DNA from 2 places in the Streptomyces sp. NPDC002138 genome. Region 1 is predicted to be linked to the other one. Evidence: riboswitches for the same ligand, from Rfam matches in the RefSeq annotation. Region 1 holds a riboswitch; the other holds the start of a gene.
The links. Region 1 has a riboswitch for cyclic di-AMP ahead of ABT084_RS12090 (M23 family metallopeptidase). Riboswitches for the same ligand answer to the same signal wherever they lie in the genome.

Region 1 (3,201 bases):
CGGCCGATCCACGGAACGAGGTACTCGCGCGCCCACTGGATGTTGTCCCGGGTGACCTCGGCCGAGCCGCGCGGCTGCTGCGGAGGCCACGGCTGGTCCGGGTCCGCGGGCACCTCCAGCCCCAGCACCTGGGCGGCGCGCAGCGCGACCCGGGTGTGCCCCTCGGGCGAGAGGTGCAGCCGGTCGCCGTCCCAAGCACGCCTGTCCTGGACGGACTTCAGCGACCAGAGGTCGAGCACCGGGCACTCGTACCGGTCCGCGATGGACCGGACGTGCGCCGAGTACGTCGCCACCTTGCCCCGGATGTGCTTGAGCACCGGCACCCCGCGGGTGTCGAAGCCGGTGGTGATCATCACCTGGCCGACGGAGCCGACCAGGTCGGCGAGGGCGGCCTCGAACCGCTCCGCCACGTCGTCGGGGTCGCTCCCGGGCCGGATGATGTCGTTGCCCCCGGCACAGAAGGTGACCAGGTCGGGGGCCAGCTCCTTGGCCCGGGGGACCTGGTCCGCCACGATCTGGTCCAGGAGCTTGCCCCGCACGGCCAGGTTGGCGTACCGGAAGTCGTGCTCCTCGCGCTGATCGGCCAGGAGCACGGCGAGGCGGTCGGCCCATCCGACGCAGATGTCCCCCGGCCCCGGATCCCCCACCCCCTCGGTGAAGCTGTCCCCGATCGCCGCGTACGAGCCGATGCCCTGCAGTGCCGTCTTCACTGTCGTCGTCTTTGCCGTCGTCTTCGTCGTCATCGCTGTCGCTGCCACGAGAAGACATCTTTCACCCCAGGACGTGACCTACGCCACCGTAGGCAGGCCTTGACGGACCGTGATCTATACCACCTGGTCAGTAAGGAATAAGTGAGGAATCCGTCAGGTGCCCCGGTGCCGTCAGACGTTCACGCCCTGGGCGCGGAGGTAGGCCAGCGGGTCGATGTCCGTGCCGTAGCCCGGACCCGTGCGGATCTCGAAGTGCAGGTGCGGGCCGGTGACGTTGCCCGTGGCGCCCGAGAGGCCGATGCTCTGGCCCGCGGTGACGCTCTGGCCGACCGAGACCGACAGCTGGGACAGGTGGCCGTACTGCGAGTAGCGGCCGTCGGCGTGCCGGATGACGACCTCGTTGCCGTACGCCCCGCCCCAGCCCGCGGAGACCACGGTGCCCGCGCCGACGGCGCGGACGGTGGTGCCGGTGCCCACGGCGAAGTCGACGCCGGTGTGGTAACCGCTGGACCACATGGCGCCGGGGGTCCGGTACTGGGTGGTGATGGAGGCGGAGACCGGGGCGACGAAGCCGGAGGCCGAGGTGGCCTTGGTGCCGGTGCCGGTGCCGGAGCCCTTCGCGGTGCCGGAGCCGGCGGCCTCGTCCGAGGTGCCCTTGCCCGCACCCTTGCCGGTCGTGGCGGCCGGTTCCCCGGAGCCGCCTTCGTCCGACGTGTCGGCGCCGGCGCCCGCCACCGGGGCCGGCTCGGCCGGAGCCGACTCCTCGACCGGGGCCGGGGCCTGCGCCCGGCTGCCCAGGGTGAGCTTCAGCCCCGGGTGGATCAGCGACGGGTCGGCGCCGACGGCCTCGTGGTTGTCCTCGTAGAGGCGCTGCCAGCCACCGCTCAGGTGCCGCTCCGCGGCGATCTTGGAGAGGTAGTCACCCGGGACCACGGTGTACACGGCGGAGGTCTGCGCCGCCGCCGACCGCAGCGCCACCGGAGCCTGGGCCGGCCGCGCCTGGGCCGGAATCGCGGCGGTGGCCGAGGTGGCGGTGGCCGAGGTGGCGGTGGACGTGGCGGCGGCGTGCGCGCCCGCCGCGCCCATCAGCGGCAGCGCGAGCGCCGCGCTTCCGGTCCCGGCGACGACGAATCCGCGGGTGATCGCGGCGGACTTCGGGCGGCGGTGCTTTCCCTTTGCGGGCATGGCGAATTCCTCTCCGTCGCCTGCGAGGTGAGCTGTCGGGTTCGGACTGGAGATGTCCGGCCGTAGGTGCACGGCTTCACCCCGAGCCGTCCGGAGGAAAGATCCATGAGGGGATCTCGTCCGGAACGGCGGCTTACCTGGTTCCCCCGCTCCTGCCGGGCGCGTGAATCGTCGGGTGCGGTTTCGGATGGTGGCAGGATTAGGCGGTCCATCCGGGTGGACGCGAAGGTATTCCGTCCGGACGCACGGAACAAGCCGTGAATTCCCCAAGGGAATGGCCCGGGTGAGGGATCGACGGAATTCCGGTCACCCTCCGTGGAATCACCGGCGGCAACAACCGTCCCCGCAAGGCAATTCGGCTTTCGCGATCACACACTCACGGTCACCGTATGATCCTGCTCACGGGGCCCGGCCCGATCTCCCCGGCCCTTGCGGCAAGTTACCCTGAAGTAGCGCAATCCGGACATGCCACGACGATACGGAGGAGTCCCCGTGACCCAGCAGATACCCCAGCACCCCTCCACGGAGCCGGAGCTGACCGGAGTGCGCAACTTCCGTGACGTGGGCGGGCTTCCGACCGCCGATGGACGGAGGGTCAGATCAGGACAGGTCTTCCGAAGCGGACATCTGGCACATGCCACCGAAACCGATACGGAATTCCTCGCCTCGCTCGGTCTCCACACGGTCTTCGACTTCCGCAACGCCGCCGACCACGCCCTCGAGGGCCCGGACGTCGAGCTGCCCGGCGTGCGCAACGTCAACCTGCCGCTCTCCGACCCGGCGGACGGCACGGAGTTCTGGCGGATGGTGCGCGACGGCGATGTCGAGCAGCTGCGCGAGGTCCTCGGCGACGGCAAGGCCGCCCGCCGGATGGCCAACTCCTACCGGGAGATCGTCCGCACCCGCACCGCGGAGCACCGCCAGGTCGTCCAGGCCCTCGCCCAGGACCACGTTCCGGTCCTGATGCACTGCGCGGCCGGAAAGGACCGGGCCGGCCTCTCGATCGCCGTCACCCTGCTCGCGCTCGGCGTCGAGCGTGAGGCGATCGTCGCGGACTACCTGGAGTCGAACGCTCCGCACCGCCGCTACAAGGTGCGCCGCAGCGGCGAGTCCGCCGAAGCCCGCTCGCCCGAGGTGATGGAGCTGCTCGCCCCGCTCTTCGACGCCCGCGCCGAGTACCTGCACGCGGCCTTCGAGACCCTGGAGGAGATCTGGGGCAGCCTCGACCGCTACGTCGCCGAGGGCCTCGGACTCACGCCCGAGACCCTCGGCCGGCTGCGCGACCGGCTCCTCGTCTGACCCGGCC
Region 2 (3,201 bases), on a different contig from region 1:
AACCGGCCGCGGCCGCCCTCTTCGCCCGCCCGGCCGCCGACGCGGTGGCCCGGGCCCTGGCCGGCTCCGCGACCGGGTGGCCCACCGCCGACCCCGGGCTGCTCGGCTGTGACGTGCTGGTGGTCGGCCCGGCGGGGGACCGGCTGCTGGTGCGCGAGCTGTCGCCCGACGGCTCGGTACGTCCGGACGCGCCGCTGATCGGCCTGGTCCCGGCCCATCCGCACCCGGAGCTGCCGCACACCGCGAACCTGCGCCGCCTCGCGGAGCGTCCCGGGATGGCGCTGCGCGTGCTGGGGCGGCCCGATCCGGACCGGGCCGCCACCCTGCGCCCGCTCGCCGTCGGCCCGGTGCCCGGAGCGGCGTACACGCTGCGGCTGCCGCCGGAGTGGCTGGGCCGGGCCGACCTCGGCTACGACCGGCTCCAGGGGGCCCACCTCCCGGCCGGAGCCCCGGGACCCGCCGCGGGCGTACCGGACGTACCGCCCGTACCGCCCATGCCGAACACTCCGCACCTGCCGACGACCCCGGATCCGCTGCGCGACTCACCGCTCTGGCGGGTTCGACGGCTGCTGGAATCCGGGGTCGCGGGGGGCCGCCGGGCGGTGGCGGAGGCGGCGCGGGGCGATCTCGCCCCGGCCGGGGGTCCGGAACCGCTGCGCCGGGCCGGGTTCGCGGCGGCCGGGGAGCTGACCGCGGAGCTGGCCGCCGAGGCGGACCGGCGCTCCCGGGACGTCTTCGGCCGCCTCGTCGATCCCGGGGCTGACCGCTACGCGTGGGCCTGGCTGGCCGCGGCCACCCATCTGCACGCCGCGCAGCGGTCGTTGGTGGCCGCGTCCTGGTGTGCTTCGGCTCAGTAGGCGCTGTTGACGTTGTCGATCGAGCCGTAGCGGGCGGCGGCGTAGTTGCAGGCCGCGGTGATGTTCGCGACCGGGTCGTAGGAGTCGGCCGCGGTTCCGGGCACGTGGTACGCCCGGAAGGTGGGGTCGATCACCTGGAGGAGGCCCTTGGAGGGGATGCCCGCCGCCGCGTTGGAGTCCCAGTTGTTGATCGCGAGGGGGTTGCCCGAGGACTCGCGCAGCACGTTGCGGCGAATTCCGTCGTAGGTACCGGGAATTCCGTGCTGGGCCATGATCTCCAGCGACTGCCGGATCCAGCCGTCGAGGTTGTTGGCGAACAGCGTGGTGGGCCGCGCGGAACGGTCGGCCCGGGCGGGCTCGGCCGCGGAACCCCGCGCCGCGGGCGCCGTCGTGGCGGCCGCCGTTCCCGAACTCGCCTTCGCCGGGCCGCCGATCGTCAGCTTGGTGCCCGGCCGAATGACCGACGGGTCGCTGCCGACCACCGCGCGATTGTCCTCGTACAGCTTCTTCCAGCCGCCGCTCACGGAATGCGATTGTGCGATCTTGGAAAGGGTGTCACCCGCCACCACGGAATAGATCTTGGGTGCGGCCGCCTTTGCGGCAACGCCGGAAACCGAGGTCGAAACCGAGGTCGAAACCGAGGCCGCGGCCGAGGTGGTGGTCGTGGCCGGCTGGGCCGCCGGCTGCGCGGCCTCGGCGCCGGAAGCGCTGATCAGGGGGAGAGCGAGTGCGATGCCACCGGTGCCCGCGACGGCGAGCAGTCGGGCGAGCTGGCTGGTCTTGGGACGGCGGTGCTTGCCCGTTGCGGACATGGCGAATTCCTCTCCGTCGCCTGCGAGGTGAGCTGTCGGGTTCGGACGGGAGCTGTCCGGCCGCGCCGTGGCACGGCATGTTCCAGACATGCGTGAGACATGAAGGAGACATGCGTGTCAGTGGCGCGACTTCACCCCGAGCCCGTCCGGATTCAAGATCCGGACCGGCGGCCTACCTGGTTCCCCCGCTCCTGCCGTACGTGAGTGGGATGGGTTCCCGGGTGGCGGCAGGATTTGGCGGTCCACCCGGATTGCGGTGACCGTAAGCGAGGGGGGAGGCAGGGAGCAAGGACTTGAATTCCACGCGGTGATCGGTATATCGATACCGGCCGGTGGAATTCATCCCGGCCGTGCCGGGCGGGGAATGCCGAATTTCATTGCGGCGCCCGGAATTACGCGTTCCGCAGGCCTCGCGGGGGACTTGGAGGGGGGCCGTCCGGCGTGACTCACATCACCGGAGGCCCGCCCCTACCGCATTCAAGGGCAAATCACCCATACATACTTATTCAGGCAGCTCCGCGAGCCGGCGCAAAGCCTCTCGCACCGAGGTCCGGCCGGCCGGCAGCAGCGGCAGCCGCACATCGGGCGTCGGGATCCGCCCCTGCGCGTGCAGCACCCCCTTCAGCACCACCGGATTCGGCTCGGTGAACACGGCCGCCGACAGCCGGGCCAGCGCGTGCCCCAGCGCCCGGGCCCCCACCGCGTCACCCGCCCGCCACGCCGCGTCGAGCGCGGCGAACCGGTCCGTGGCCAGATGTGCCGAGGCCAGGATCCCGCCGCCGGCCCCGAGGGCGAGCAGGGGCGAGACGTACGCGTCGTCGCCCGCCATCACCGTGAACCCGTCCGGCAGTTCGCCCAGCAGTGCCACCGTGTCCTCGTCGATGCCGCCCACGGCGTACTTGACCCCCGCGACCCCGGGCAGTGCCCCGAGCGCCCGCAGCGCCCGGGCGTGCAGGGGCTGACCGGTCCGGTAGGGGATGTGGTAGACGATCAGCGGTACGGGAGCGAGCGCCGCCAGCCGCTCGAAGTGCGCCAGCACCCCCGCCGCCGAGGGCCGCACGAACGACGGGACGGTCACCAGCGCGGCCCGGGCCTCCGGCCACCGCCGCAGCCGCTCCAGCGCGGCCTCGCTCGCCCGGGTGCCGCTGCTCCCCGCCCCCACGCTCAGGAACGCCCCGCGCTCCCGGCAGACCCGGGCGCACACCTCGGTGACCGCGTCGCGTTCCGCCTCGTCCAGGCTCGCGGCCTCGGCGGTCGTGCCGAGGGCGGCGATGCCGGTCGCGCCCGCCGTGAGCACCTCGTGGGCCAGGGCCTCCAGGGCGTCCAGGGCGACGCCGCCGGACGCGTCGAAGGGGGTGATGAGCGGTACGTGGATGCCGTGCAGGAAGGGGGTTGTGGGGTGGGAGGTGGTCGTGGGGTGGGCGGGGGTCGTGGGGTGGGCGGGTCCGGCCACCGTGTCCTGTGCCGTCTGCTGCTTCTGCGCCATGGGTACGAGGGTGGCCGGACCCCGAGCATCGGGTCCAGTTCGCATT

Region 2: another riboswitch for cyclic di-AMP. It lies ahead of ABT084_RS07835 (LysM peptidoglycan-binding domain-containing protein); the one in region 1 lies ahead of ABT084_RS12090 (M23 family metallopeptidase).

What each region holds. Positions count from the first base shown of each region.
Region 1 is NZ_JBEOXE010000014.1:52,285-55,485, forward strand. It holds gene ABT084_RS12085 (SGNH/GDSL hydrolase family protein) at 1-743, opposite strand, end outside; gene ABT084_RS12090 (M23 family metallopeptidase) at 882-1,895, opposite strand; cyclic di-AMP (ydaO/yuaA leader) riboswitch at 1,898-2,079, opposite strand; gene ABT084_RS12095 (tyrosine-protein phosphatase) at 2,388-3,194, shown strand.
Region 2 is NZ_JBEOXE010000008.1:167,106-170,306, reverse strand. It holds gene ABT084_RS07840 (hypothetical protein) at 1-857, shown strand, start outside; gene ABT084_RS07835 (LysM peptidoglycan-binding domain-containing protein) at 851-1,669, opposite strand; cyclic di-AMP (ydaO/yuaA leader) riboswitch at 1,674-1,888, opposite strand; gene ABT084_RS07830 (dihydrodipicolinate synthase family protein) at 2,172-3,155, opposite strand.